One region of the Arthrobacter sp. 754 genome, then DNA from elsewhere that is predicted to be linked to it. Evidence: predicted binding sites of a transcription regulator. Region 1 holds the regulator's gene; each other region holds the start of a gene.
The links. The regulator LexA, encoded in region 1, represses DNA repair genes until DNA is damaged. The targets are predictions, from matches to a motif close to TCGAACANNTGTTCGA.
Positions count from the first base shown of each region.

Region 2: the regulator LexA is predicted to act here: its motif matches at 2,854-2,869, upstream of ABIA70_RS00270 (DUF6504 family protein).
Region 3: the regulator LexA is predicted to act here: its motif matches at 1,528-1,543, upstream of ABIA70_RS05070 (LexA family protein).

Region 1 covers NZ_JBEPSC010000002.1:826,820-831,641, forward strand. The annotation lists gene hflX (GTPase HflX) at 1-193, shown strand, start outside; gene ABIA70_RS09230 (ATP-dependent DNA helicase) at 186-2,243, shown strand; gene lexA (transcriptional repressor LexA) at 2,366-3,112, opposite strand; gene ABIA70_RS09240 (LysM peptidoglycan-binding domain-containing protein) at 3,423-3,821, shown strand; gene ABIA70_RS09245 (histidinol-phosphate transaminase) at 3,906-4,822, shown strand, end outside.
Region 2 covers NZ_JBEPSC010000001.1:58,416-63,237, reverse strand. The annotation lists gene ABIA70_RS00300 (S-(hydroxymethyl)mycothiol dehydrogenase) at 1-387, opposite strand, end outside; gene ABIA70_RS00295 (mycoredoxin) at 472-729, opposite strand; gene ABIA70_RS00290 (SOS response-associated peptidase) at 848-1,597, shown strand; gene ABIA70_RS00285 (VOC family protein) at 1,610-2,032, opposite strand; gene ABIA70_RS00280 (chorismate mutase) at 2,052-2,372, shown strand; gene ABIA70_RS00275 (hypothetical protein) at 2,384-2,773, opposite strand; gene ABIA70_RS00270 (DUF6504 family protein) at 2,915-3,235, shown strand; gene ABIA70_RS00265 (DNA polymerase III subunit alpha) at 3,232-4,822, shown strand, end outside.
Region 3 covers NZ_JBEPSC010000001.1:1,064,996-1,069,817, forward strand. The annotation lists gene efeO (iron uptake system protein EfeO) at 1-73, shown strand, start outside; gene efeB (iron uptake transporter deferrochelatase/peroxidase subunit) at 70-1,422, shown strand; gene ABIA70_RS05070 (LexA family protein) at 1,557-1,988, shown strand; gene ABIA70_RS05075 (GNAT family N-acetyltransferase) at 1,963-2,535, opposite strand; gene ABIA70_RS05080 (Y-family DNA polymerase) at 2,618-3,916, shown strand; gene ABIA70_RS05085 (alpha/beta fold hydrolase) at 3,950-4,822, opposite strand, start outside.

The sequences.
Region 1 (4,822 bases):
CGAAGCGATTCCGCGTCCCAGCGTCAAGCTCGAGCTCCTGATCCCGTACGACCGCGGTGACCTGATCAGCAAGCTGCACGAGACCGATGCCGAGATCCTGAGCCTGGATCACGGTGAGGACGGCACACGCGCTGTGGTGATGGTCCGCGAAGGCCTGGCTGCTGAACTGGAATCATTCGTCAACCATGACTGAGGTTGTGGTGGGGGAAACTACGGCTACGGCGGCCGAGCAGTTCGTGATCGAACTGCTCGACCGCGCGGTCGCGGGCATGGGCGGTCAGAGCCGGAGCGGCCAGCACGAGATGGCCAGGCAGGTTGCCAAGGCCATTGAAACCGGTGACCACCTGCTCGTCCAGGCCGGTACGGGCACCGGCAAGTCGCTCGCCTACCTCATCCCGCTGATTGCGCACTCGCTTGTCAGTGACAAGCCGACGCTGGTTTCCACCGCCACACTTGCGTTGCAGACCCAAATTGTGGGCCGTGACCTTCCGCGGCTGCTCAAGAGCATCACCCCTGCCCTTGACCGGCCCGTCAAGGTCGCGTTGGTCAAGGGCCGTTCCAACTATGTGTGCAGGCACAAACTCGAAGGCGGGTTCCCCTCCGAGGAACCTGCTGAGGGCCAGCTTTTCTCCCTGGGCGAGGACACGTCCGTCCCGCATTTCGCCGCCGCCCTCGGCGGTCCTTCGTCCCAGTTGGGGAAGGAAGTAGTACGCCTGCGCGAGTGGGCGGAGAAAACAAGCACCGGGGACCGCGACGAGCTTGTTCCCGGCGTCACGGACCGCGCATGGCGGCAGGTTTCCGTGACCTCGATGGAATGCCTGGGGGCGCAGAAGTGCCCGATGGCGGCGGAGTGCTTCAGCGAGCTGGCACGCCACGACGCTGCAGACGCCGACGTCGTGGTCACCAACCACGCCATGCTCGCCGTCAGCGCCTTTGAAGGCCTGGCAGTGCTTCCCGAGTACGACGTCGTGGTGGTGGATGAGGCCCACGAACTCCAGGACCGGGTCACCGGGGCTGTGTCCGGGCAGCTCTCCGTGGCAATGGTGCACGCTGCCGCCTCCGGCGCACGGAAGCACACCGCCATTACGGTCGATGCCCTCAACGCGGCTGCCGCAAACCTGGAGCTCGCCGTGGCCGGTGTGCCCAACGGGCTGCTCCCCAACGGCCTCAACGACGAACAACTGGACTGTGTGGACCAGTTGCGCGAAGCGTGCCGGGCGGCACTTTCCGATTCCAAGGGCGAAGGCAGCCAAACGGCCGACGGCGGGCGGCAGCTTGCCCGCTCACGGCTGATGCTCATCCTTGAACTGTGCGAACGGCTGATCGTAGCCCGCGAGAACCGCGAAGTGGTCTGGTTCTCCCGTGCCAGTACGTTCGATCCGCAGCAGGGCTACGGGCAGCCGGATGATACGGCGCCGGTCCTGATCAATATTGCACCGCTCAGCGTTGCGGGGAAGCTGCGTGAAGGGCTCTTTGCCGGCCACACCGTCGTGCTGACCTCAGCAACCCTCGCCATCGGTTCAGCCTTCGAACCGGCCGCCGGCGGGCTGGGGCTGGTAGGGGAGGGGGCGCCGAGCTGGACCGGTATCGATGTCGGTTCCCCGTTTGACTACCCCAGGCAGGGAATCCTCTACGTGGCCGGGCACCTGCCCAAACCCGGGCGCGGGGCAGCGCCCGAGGCCCTGGACGAACTCGAGGCGCTGATCCGGGCCTCCGGGGGCGGCGCGCTGTGTCTCTTTTCGTCCCGCCGCGCGGCCGAGGAGGCAGCCGAGGCCATGCGTCCGCGGCTGGGGCTCAGCATCCTGTGCCAGGGCGATTCAACGATGACTGCCCTGGTCAAGCAGTTCGCGGATGAGCCCGACACATGCCTGTTCGGGACCATGTCCCTGTGGCAGGGCGTTGACGTTCCGGGCGGATCGTGCCGCCTGGTGGTGATCGACCGTATTCCGTTCCCGCGGCCGGATGATCCCCTGATGACAGCCCGTTCACGTGCCGTGGCGCAGGCCGGCGGAAACGGGTTCATGGCCGTTTCGGCCACCCATGCCGCTATCCGCCTGGCCCAGGGGGCAGGACGGCTGATCCGTTCCACGGGCGACAAGGGGGTAGTGGCTGTCCTCGATCCGCGGCTTGCCACGGAGCGGTACGCCGGATTCCTGCGCGCCGCGCTTCCGCCGTTCTGGCCTACGACGGACCGCAAAACTGCTTTCGCAGCCTTGGAAAGGCTGGCGAAGGAGGGCTCCTGAGGCCTGGCCCGGATGAGCGTGAGCGGCTTCCAGGACCAACGACAACGCGGGGTCACCTAATGCCCCTTCGGGTCCTCCCGAGAGGCACTAAGTGACTCCGCGTTGCTTTTACGCCAAACGAACTACAGTGACCGCAGGACCGAGACAACCTTTCCCATGATGGTGGCGTGGTCCCCGAGGATGGGCTCGTACTGGGTGTTCTGGGGCAACAGCCAGGTGTGGCCATCGCGCTGGCGGAAGGTCTTCACGGTTGCTTCGTCGTCCAGGAGCGCCGCCACGATATCGCCATTGACGGCGTCGGCCTGCCGGCGGACCACCACCCAGTCGCCGTCGCAAATGGCGGCGTCCACCATGGAGTCGCCGGCCACCCGCAGCATGAACAGTTCCCCCTGGCCCACGAGCTGGCGCGGCAGGGGCATGACATCCTCCACCACCTGATCGGCAAGGATCGGCCCGCCGGCTGCGATCCGGCCGACGAGCGGCACCATTGCCGTGTCCATCGCGGTGGGAAGTTCCGTCACCGTCCCGCCGATATTGTGCATCAGCGCAGGTTTGCCCGACCCGCTCGGTTTCGTGGATCCGCCGTCCAGCGTGAGGGGCATCAGGACTTCCATCGCGCGGGGGCGCTTCGGATCCCGGCGGAGGTATCCCAGCTTTTCGAGCTGCGAGAGCTGGTGCGTGACGCTGGAAAGGCTGGCCAGCCCTACGGTGTCACCGATCTCCCGCATGGACGGAGGGTAACCGTTGTCATTGACCGAGCGCTGGATGGTTTCGAGAATCTTCTTTTGACGGGCAGTGAGCCCCTTCGGGGTCCTCTGGGGCTGGCGGCCCTGGGGGTTCGCCTTGCCCTCGGCGGCTGGTGCTGCCATGTTCGCCAATGCCTTTCGGTTGCCCGGGTGCTGTCCGGATTAATTGTCAGACCCTGCTGATCAACTACTGAGGTGGTTGTTCTTTGATCCAAACGTAGGCCAGCCACATTGCTTTTTCAAACATCTGTTCTAGCGAGTCTCGACAATGTTCGTTGATAAGTGCTAAAACTAGGGAAGCAAAGTTCGAATATGTGTTCTACTCGTCGCAGGCAGCGTTCGAAACCGGGGCAGTAGGCCCCGGGATCGGATATCGCAGGCGGACGCACAGGGCGCACCGGGCAGCACAGTATGGTCCAGGAGGGCTAATTTCATGTCAGCTACATCCGCTTCACACGACTCCCGTCCGCAGTTCGTTTCCGTCCAGCACCTCACGGCGGGTCCTGAGCGCACCAAGGCCCAGCCACTGCGTCTGACCAGGCGCGGCCGGATCGTCCTGATTGGCATCCCGCTGGTCATCCTGGCTGCGGTCCTGCTGTCGCTGGCAGGATTCCTTAATGCCCCGGCCAAGGCAGCGGATTCGGCAGCGGATCTCTCGGTAACTCCCACGGTGTCTGTCACGGTTCAGGCGGGCCAGTCACTCTGGGCCATCGCCGGCGCGGTAGCACCCGAGAGGGATCCCCGTGATGTCATCGCCGATATTGTTCAGCTGAACAACCTCCCGGCCGGCGGCGTGGTGCCGGGCCAGCAGCTCTTCGTGCCCGCCAAGTAGGCTTCGGGGCAGCCAAAAGGGTATGCGCAGCCCCTCCGGCCCGTCATATTTTTCGGGTGTCTTCGTCGGCACTAAACTGTTCAGGTGAATGACCAGTTAGAGCGTCTGAACCGACTTCCCCTCCGGACCAATCTCCGTGGACTGACACCGTACGGTGCCCCGCAACTGGATGTCCCCATCCTGCTGAACGTCAACGAGAACACCCATGGCGTCCCGGCGGACGTCCGCGCCGCAATCAGCGCGGCTGTTACCGAAGCGGCAGCAGGGCTCAACCGGTACCCGGACCGTGAATTCACCGAACTCCGCGAAGCGCTGGCCGAGTACCTTGGCCATGGCCTTGACGCCACCAACATCTGGGCAGCCAACGGGTCCAATGAGGTCCTGCAGCAGATACTCCAGGCTTTTGGCGGGCCCGGACGCACGGCTCTGGGATTCCCGCCCACGTATTCCATGTACCCCCTCCTGGCCAGTGGCACCGATACCGGGTACATCATCGGGCAGCGTGCAGGGGACTACGGGCTGAGCGCAGAATCGGCAGCACTGCAGGTCAAGGAGCTGCAGCCGAACATCGTGTTCCTTTGCTCGCCAAACAATCCCACGGGCACGGGTCTGGGACTGGATGTAGTCGAGGCGGTCTATGCCGCAGGCGAGGCCAGCCAGACCATTGTGATCGTTGACGAGGCGTACCACGAGTTCGCCCACGACGGGACGCCCAGCGCCCTGACCTTGCTTCCCGGAAGGGAGCGCCTCATTGTGTCACGCACCATGAGTAAGGCTTTTGCCCTCGCGGGTGCCCGCCTGGGCTACATGGCAGCGGCGCCCGAAGTGACGGACGCCCTGCGCCTGGTCCGGCTGCCGTACCACCTCTCCGCCATAACCCAGGCGACAGGCCTGGCGGCCCTCCGGCACCGGACCGCCCTCATGGCCGACGTCCAGGACATCAAGGCGCAGCGGGACCGCATCGTAACGGAACTGACCCGGATGGGCCTCAAGCCCGCAGC
Region 2 (4,822 bases), on a different contig from region 1:
CAGTGCCGCGGACAGCTCGGTGCCGTCCTCAAGTGTCATTTTCTGGGTGGCGTTATGCGTGTTGAAGCAGTACTGGGCCTGGCCGCGCCTGCATGCACGGCAGTTGCCGCAGACGGCCCGCCAGTTCAGCACCACGCGGTCACCCGGAACCACGTTCGTGACGTCGGGGCCCACCGCGTTGACCACCCCGGTAGCCTCATGGCCGAGCAGGAACGGGAAGTCATCACTGATGCCGCCGAGCTTGTAGTGCAGGTCTGTGTGGCAGACGCCGCTGGTCAGGATGTCCACCAGCACCTCGCCCGGTCCCGGATCCGGAACAAGGATGGTCTCCAGAGTGACCGGGGCGCCCTTGGAACGGGCTACGACACCTTTGACTTTATGGACCACGGAAGGCTCCCTTAATGCAGATAGACAGAACGGGACCAACACGGATGTTGGTCCCGTTCTGTCTACCACATGTGCCGGCGGGGGCTAGGCCGCGAGACGGCTCTTGACCTCCGCCAAGGAGGGATTCGTGGCGGAGGTGCCGTCCGGGAAGAGCACGGTAGGCACGGTCTGGTTGCCGCCGTTAAGCTGCTCCACAAGCTCGGCCGTGCCGTCGACTTCCTCGATGTTGATTTCCGTGTAGCCGATGCCCTGCGCGTCAAGCTGCTTCTTCAACCGGTTGCAGTAGCCGCACCAGGTGGTGGAAAACATGGTGATGGTGCCGTCTTCGGGGGTAAAGTCCACGGAGCTCTCCTGAAATCGTTGGGGGTTTCGTTCCCGTCAACGGTAACCCGCACCGGGGTATTCCCCGATGCGGGTGGGGCCGGATGACAGTGCACTGCAGGGATGGCATGCTGAAGCCATGTGTGGACGCTATGTGATGGCACGTGCCGTGGGGGACCTGCTGGCGGAATTCGACGCGGAGCTGGAGGAGAACGTCGAGCTGCCGCCGTCCTGGAATGTGGCGCCAACCGATGATGTTCCCATTGTGCTGGAGCGCCTGAAGGACGACTCGACGGTGCGGCAGCTGCATGTGGCCCGCTGGGGACTGGTGCCGTCCTGGGCCAAGGATCCCGGCATCGGCTCCAAAATGATCAACGCCCGGAGCGAAACGGTGCTGGAAAAGCCCGCGTTCCGCAAGGCCGTCCAGTCCCGCCGCTGCGCCGTTCCCGCGGACGGATATTACGAGTGGAAGCAGGGCACGGGCAAAGCCAAGCAGCCCTACTACGTCCACCCGGGCGAGGGGAACGGCCTGGTGTTCGCCGGCCTGTACGAATGGTGGAAGGACCCGTCCAAATCAGAGGACGATCCCGGACGGTGGCTGCTCTCCACCTCCATCCTGACGGCAGACACCCCGCCGCCGGGCGCGGAGTCGACTGTCTTCGGCAGGCTTACTGCCCTGCATGACCGTGTGCCGCTGCCCATGGACCGGGCCACGATGGAGTCCTGGATCGACCCGCAGATAGACGATGCCGCATTCCTCGTGGACCTGGTCCGTGCCCATGTGAAGGACGTGGCTGCGGACTGGCACGTTGATTCGGTAGGCCGGGAGGTGGGAAACGTGCGCAACAATTCCCCCGAACTCATCCGGCCGGTGGAGGCACTCTTCTAAGGCGGGATGCCGCTAAACGGTGACTCCGCCGCCGTCGTCCACTGCCCAAGTGGGGTTGTAGGCAACTTCCCAGCGGAAGCCGTCCGGATCCGCGAAATAGCCGCTGTACCCTCCCCACGGCTGCGTGACGGGCTCGGCAATGATGGCGGCGCCGGCAGCCGCCGCGTCGGCCAGGACCTGGTCCACTTCCTCATGGCTGGCCAGATTGTGGCTGAGGGTGATGCACGGGACAGCGCCGGGGGCGTCCACCCCTGCCTCGGCCTGCATCTGCCTGGCATCCCACAGGGAAAGCATCAGGCCGTGGTTGACCTGGATAAACACCACATCGCCCGGAATTTCGCGGTGGATGGGCCAGCCGAGGCCCTCCGCATAGAACCGGCGGGAGGCCTCAACGCTGCGAACACCTAGTGAGATGAAGTCGACTCTGGGCTGCATGCTTCGATACTGTCAGATCATGGCGACAATACAAGGAAACGAACGGGACGCTTTGGCCGACAAGGAACAGCTCGCTGCCGTGCGCATTGCGGTGGACGAGGTGGACGACCAGATCGTCACCCTGATCGCGCGGCGTGAACGGCTGATCCGGATCGCCGGAACCCTGAAAGGCGACGACGCCGAAGTCAGGGCTCCCGGCAGGGTGGAACGGGTGATCGAGCATGTACGGAACGCTGCCGAAAAGAAGGACATCGACCCGGACATCGTGGAATCAACCTACCGGGCCATGATTTCAGGCTTCATCGAACTCGAAATGAAGGTACACAAAGAGACCAGCTAAAGCCGGTCTCTTTACAGTGCTTCCTCGACCGGGAAGCCCCCCTGGAAATCGCGGCCGTCGGCCTCGCTGAACGCTGTCATGAAGTGCCCTTTGCCCAGGCCCTGAATGGCTGCCATGGGAAAGTTTCCCGTGATGGTGTTGCCCGAGTGGGACACTCCGGAAAGGTCGTAATTTTCCTCGGTGGTCTGGTCATGGCAGAACGAGTAGAAGGCGATTGCCTCCCCGTTCAGGAATTCAATACCCAGCCGTCTTTGTGATGAATGGTCAGGGCTCGACGCCACCAGTCCCACAACGTACGCACCCGCGCCCGGTATGTTGCCGTCGATATCAAAGTTGGCCACGAGCGTGTTGTCCTGGGCTTTGATGCTTACGTGCTTGAGGAGTGCGTCATGGGAGCTCATGGCACAATCCTGCCCTCCTGCTGGCCGTCCGTCCACCCCCGTCTAGGTTTTGTCAGGGCACCGGCGTAGACTGGATTTGTTCGAACACATATTCGAACGAATTGTTGTGAACGTCTGTATCAGCCGCTCCGGGAGGCACCCATGGGTATGTTCAGCGAGTCCGTGGAGGTCCGTTGCACTCCAGCCGGCCAGCCGTTGGATCTCCAGTGGGCCGGTCGGCACTACACGGTATGCGCCGAACCTTCACGGTGGTATGAACGCCGTCAATGGTGGGCTGAGGAAAGCCGCGCACCCCTCGGCAGCGGGCCCGGGCTGGTGGATCACGAGATCTGGCGCGTCCAGGTGCAGGACGTCCGGCGGGATGCCGCAGAACCGCTCACCCTGGACCTCACCAGGCACATCAGCAGCGGCCGCTGGAGGCTGCTGCGGATCCACGACGCACTCCGGCCCAAAACGGCATGACCTTCACGCACCTCCACGTTTCCACCGCCTTCAGCGCGCACTACGGCGTTTCCTGGCCTGATGAGCTGGCCCAGGCCGCAGCCGCTGACGGCGCAACTGCGCTTGCCTGCACTGACAGGGACGGCCTTTACGGCACCGTAAAACACCTCAAAGCCTGTATGGCTGCCGGCATAGATCCTGTGGTGGGAGTTGACCTTGCGGTCTTCGACGACGACGGCGACCACCGCACCCAGCTCGCCGGCAGGGTGGTGGTGCTCGCCCGTGGCCACAACAACGGGGCAGGCTACCGCGCCCTGTGCCGGTTGGTCTCTGATGCCCATGCCCGCACATCCGGCAAATCCGGGGGAGCGGTGCCGGTGGCTGTCACCCGCGCCGAACTCGCCTCACGCACGCTTGACCCAAAAACCCTGAAGCCTGTGCTGACCGTCCTGATCGGACCGGATTCCGACGTCGGCCGGGCCATGGGCGGCAGGCGGTACCTATTGCCGCGCACACTTTTCAAGCTCTGGGTCGAGACCATGCCTGCCGGAACGCTGGTTGCCGAGGTGGTCTCCCAGCTCAGTGCCCCCGGAGCGCCCTTGAGTACCTCCCATGCGGTGCGCATGCTGAAGCTCGCGGAAGAACACCGGGTCCCGGCCGTGCTGACCAATGCAGTCCGCTACTGCGCCGAGGACGGCGCTGCCACAGCTGACGTACTCGACTCCGCCCGGACGCTGAAGTCCCTGCCGGAACTAGCGGCCGAACCGCTGCTCCAGCCCAACGGCCAGGGCTGGCTGAAATCAGCAGGGCAGATGCTTCAGCTGGGCAAGGAAATCATCAATGCTGCAGGTTACGGAACGGCGGACCTCAAACAGCTGATGGCACAGACTGAGGCGCTCGCCGATTTCTGCCGGATTGATCCGGTGACGGACATGGGGTGGAAACAGCCTGTGGTCCCTGAAGCCTCAGTGATTGGAATCAGCCAGGACCCGCACCGGGAACTGGTGCAGCGCTGCGAAGCTGGAATCGGCCGCCGGTTCCCCGGGATTACAGGCTCTGCAAATAAGGAGATGCGTCACCGGCTTGATCACGAGCTTGGCATCATCCGGAATCTTGGGTTCTCCTCCTACTTCCTCACCGTTGCGGAAGTTTCCCGGATGATCCAGGACATGGGAGTCAGGGCGGCCGCGCGTGGTTCCGGAGCCTCAAGTCTGGTCAATTACCTGATCGAGGTAAGCCACGTTAACCCGCTTCAGCATGACCTCATCTTTGAGCGGTTCCTTTCCCGGGACCGCGCCACCCTGCCGGACATTGACATCGACGTCGAAAGCGCTGAGCGGCACAACGTCTACCGGAGGATCTTTGACCGGTTCGGCGCCGAGCGGGTAACCCTGATGAGCATGCAGAACGGATACCGCGCCCGTGGTGCGGTCCGTGATGCCGGAATGGCGTTGGGCATGGACGAAGGCGATGTCGGGGAAATCGCCAAGCAACTGTGGAGATTTTCGGCCCGGAAATTCCGTGAAGCCCTGGTGGAGAAGCCTGAGCTCAGGGAATTTGCCGGCCGGGTGGAGCAGCGGGACTATGCCGAAAACCAGCAGCTTGATC
Region 3 (4,822 bases), on a different contig from region 1:
CCAGAAGCTGGCTTCGCTGGTGGATGCACTGGGTGAGCCACTGTCCAACCTCACCGCCGCCGTCGTCCTGTGAGCGGCTGCCCATTCGGCGGAGGCACGGCCGACCCCGCACAGAGCATCGACCCCGCACAAAGTGAAGCACCGGCGCCGCGCATGTCCCGCAGGGGCCTGCTGGCGCTGGCAGGCGTGGGCAGTGCAGGAGCCGTGGCCGGTCTGGCCGCGGGCCTGCTCACCCAGGACGCCCTGGCTGCCGCGGCCACGCCGGCCGACGCCGGAACCGGCGACGTTGTGCCCTTCCACGGACCCACCCAGGCCGGCATCACCACCGCCGCACAGGACCGCCTCCACATGGCAGCATTCGACGTCACCACCGAGGACCGGGCTGCCCTCATCCGCCTCCTGAAGGACTGGACCGCCGCGGCCGAGGCCATGAGTCAGGGCCGCGAAACCGGCGCAACCGGTGCGGTGGACGGCCCCTACGACGCACCGCCCGAGGACACCGGCGAAGCACTGGGCCTCAGCGCCGGCAAACTCACCGTCACCTTCGCGTTCGGCGCCGGCCTGTTCGAAAAAGACGGCAAAGCACGCTTTGGCCTCGAGGGCCGCCGGCCAGACGCCCTGATCGACCTCCCGCATTTCCCGGGTGACGACCTGCAGGCCAACCGCAGCGGCGGCGACATCATCGTCCAGGCATGCGCGGACGATCCGCAGGTCGCCGTCCACGCAATCCGCAACCTCGCCCGCATCGGCTTCGGCAAAGCCCGGGTGCGCTGGTCCCAACTCGGTTTCGGCCGCACGTCCTCCACCTCCAGGAACCAGCAGACCCCGCGCAACCTTTTCGGCTTCAAGGACGGCACCAACAACCTCAAGGCCGAGGACACGGACCTGCTGAACGAACACGTCTGGGCCGGCCCGGGCACGCGGTCCGGCGAGGCCTGGATGCAGGGCGGCAGCTACCTGGTGGCGCGCCGCATCCGCATGCACATCGAAATCTGGGACCGCACCTCGCTGCGGGAACAGGAGGGGCTGATCGGACGGACCAAATCCGAAGGCTCCCCGCTGTCCGGGGGCAAGGAGTTCACCTCACCCGACTTTTCGCTCAAAGGCAAGGACGGCGAGCCCCTGATCGGCATGGACGCGCACGTCCGCCTCGCCCACGCTGACCAGAACGACGGCGTGCGGATGCTCCGCCGCGGCTACAACTACACCGACGGTTCCGACGGGCTCGGACACCTCGACGCCGGCCTGTTCTTCATTGCCTTCGTCAAGGATCCCCGCACGCACTACGTCCCGATGCAGATGGCCATGGCCAAGCAGGACACGCTTGCTTTGGAGTACCTCAAGCACACCAGTTCGGCCCTCGCGGCGGTGCCTCCCGGCGTCCAGCCCGGCGGGTTCATCGGCGAAGGCCTGTTCAGGTAATTTCCGCCTGAAGTGACCGCCCGCGGCGCCTCCGCGGTACCCGGCCTGCCGGAGGGAACCGGCGTGGTCTGCTCTTTGTCTGCGCCTGCCGCTACACTGAATGAATCGAACATATATTCGAATAAAGGTGTGTTGTGGGCGTTATCGTGGGTCCCCGTGTGATAGATGCGGGCATGTCGTTGTTGTCGGTGCTGATCTCACCTGTCCCGGTCGCGGCGGGGTTTCCCTCGCCGGCGCAGGACTATTTTGATGGCCGGATCGATTTGAACGAGCACCTGATCAAGGACATCACCAGCACATACGTTGTGCGGGTGTCCGGGGACTCCATGGAGGGTGCCGGCATCAGCGACGGCGACGAACTGATCGTCAACCGCGCCCTGGAACCGCGCGACGGCTGCGTGGTCGTCGCGGTCCTGGACGGGGAGCTCACGGTGAAGCGGCTCCGGATCACGGGCACCGGCGTCGTGCTCCAGGCCGAGAACCCTGCCTACCCGGACATCCGGGTCCCGGCCCTTGCGGACCTCGTCATCTGGGGTGTCGCTACGCGGTGCCTTCACCATGTTTAGGCGGCCGGGAGGGAGCGTCCGAGGACGGGTCCGGGAGCTGGCCGCGCCCGGAAAGGATCCGCACCATGCGGAGCTCACGCACGCCGTCGTCCACGTTCACCGTCCCGTCCGCCACGAAGCCGTGCTTGCGGTAGAACGCCTGCGCCCGGGGATTCGGATCGGCCACCCAGAGCGCTGCCGAATCTTCCGGGCCGACGACGGCGTCCAGGAGGGCGGCGCCGGCGCCTGTCCCGTGCTCAGCGGCGAGGACGTAGAGCACATACAGGTGCGTGCCCCACTGCGCACCTGGGCTCTGCGGCGGCCCCGCCATCGCGATCCCGATCATTTCGCCGTCGCGTTCGGCCACGGCGACGCGGTTGGCGCGGTATCGTTCATCGCTGAGAGCGGTGGTCCAGAACCGTTCCCGGACTGCGGGCAATCCGGGGTCGTCCAGGACGCGGTCCGCCATCACGCCGCGGTAGGTCTCACGCCACGACTGCACGTTCACTCGGGCCATCACGGCGGCGTCTTCGACGCGCGCGCGGCGGACTTTCACCGGGTTATCCATAACCGAAACTCTACCGAGGGCAGCGGCCTGTCCGGCGGCCGGATTCGGTGCCTTACCGGGCCTACGCAGGCGGGTTGGAGCAATGTCTAAGCCGGCGGTGATGCGCCGGATGCCGCAGATCGCCCACGTGGACGTGAACTGCTTCTACGCCTCGGCCGAGCGGGCCTTCGACCCGTCACTGGAGGGCATACCCGTGGTGGTGCTGTCCAACAACGACGGCTGCGCGGTCACCCGTTCCCCCGAGGCCAAAGCCCTGGGCATCGCCGTGGGTGAGCCGTGGTTCAAGCTCGCCCCGAGGGCCAAGGAATGGGGGCTGGTGGCCCTCTCCAGCAACTACGAGCTCTACGGCGACATGAGCGCCAGGGTGATGGAGCTGCTGGGCCGGTACTCTGCCTGGCTGGAGGTCTACAGCATCGACGAGGCCTTCCTCGGCGTCAAAGGCACCCCGGCTGAGCTGCTGACGCTGGGCAGGGCCATGAAGGCCGCTGTCCGCCGGAACGTGGGCGTCCCGGTTTGTGTGGGGATCGCGACGACGAAAACCCTGGCCAAGCTGGCCAACAAATGGGCGAAGAACAACCCCGGCTTCGGCGGGGTCTGCCACTGGGACTCGGTGCCCGGCGTCGAACGGGAAGGCCTGATGCGGCGCCTGTCCGTCATCGAAATCTGGGGAGTGGCCACGCGGCTGACCAAACGGCTAAACGTCCTGGGTATTTTTTCGATCCTTGACCTGTCCCGGGCCGATCCTGTCATGATCCGGGACCGGTTCTCGGTGGTCATGATGCGCACCGTGCTGGAACTGCAGGGAACGCCCTGCATCCCGATGGAGGAGGAGCGGATCGGTCGCGACCAGCTGATCTTTTCCCGCTCGTTCGCCACACCCATCACCACGGCGGCAGGGGTCCGGCAGGTGCTGAGCGTCTATGGGCAGCAGGCCTCGGCGCGGCTGGCCAAGCACGGTCTGCAGGCAAAAGTCCTCACGGCGTTCGCCGGCACCTCACACTTCAACCCGAAGGACACTACGTACCCGTCGGTGTGCATCCCGCTGCCGATGCCCACGGCGGATCCGGTGATCCTGACCAGGGCCTCCCACGCCCTGTTGCCCCTCATCCACGAAGGCGTTAAGTATGCCAGGGCCGGGATCATGGTCACCGACCTGCGGCCCACCGGCAATCAGGCGCCCCTGTCCCTGTTCGAGAACGCGCACGAGGAACGCCGCATCGGATCGCTTCTGGAAGACGTGGCCCGCCGGTACGGCCGCGGCTCCATCGGGCTCGGCCACGCCGGCATCCGGGTCGGGCCGGACTGGACCATGAAACGGGACATGCTCTCCCCCCGCTACACCACGCACTGGGATGAACTTCCGGTCGTCAAGGCTGCCTAGCCAGCGCCCGGCGGCGTCCGGGCAGGTACCTGGCTACCCGGAGCGGGAAAGAAAAGCCCGGATAGCGTCCGCCATTGGCTTGGCCTGGGTCCAGTGCAGGTAGTGCCCGCCCTCCAGGGTGATGATTTCCTGCCGTTTGACGTTCTTCAGCAGGTTCTGCGTCGCGGCTGTCTTGGTTGTTATCGAATCGGACTTGTCATCGGCGAGGAAGGCCAGGACGCGCAGGTCGTCCGGATACGTGACTCCCCTGAGTGCTGCGGCGTTGTTTGCGATCCGGGCTGTTTCGTCAGCGACGGCGGCATTGCCGAAATTCCAGTTCATCATCCGGCGCATGCGTTGCAGCTCGTCGTCGGTATAGGCGTCGCTGTCCGGGTCGAAGATGCCGGGGGCAACTGCGGCGACCGCACGGACCAGTCCGGTGACCGCGAGCGCCTTTCCCCAGTTGATGCCCGGATCCGGGTCCGGCACAGGCTGGCTCCCCGGCTTCGGTATTGTCGCGTCGATTCCGATCACGGCCGATACCTCCGCCGGGTAGCGGTTCGCGTAGTCCAGCATGTAGAAACCGGCAATGGAGTGCCCCGCCAGAACGTAGGGTGGCTTGACCTGGAGTTTGGCCAGCACCTCATGGAGTTCAGTGCTGATGTTCTCGTTGGTCCGTGCCCGGGCTTCCATGTCGCTGTAGCCGTACCCGAACCCCTCAACGACCATGACGTCGAAGCCGCTGAGTTCGCGGACAAGGGGAGCGAAGTCAAGACCAGGAGCGGGGGTTCCCAGTCCGCTGAGCAGGACGATCGGCTGGCCCTCGCTCCCGCTCCGGTAGACGTTCATCTCGCCTCCGCTGCTCACTGCGACCCGGTCGCCATAGGGCTTGGTGCCCGATTTTTCCGTCGACTCCAGGATCAGGTT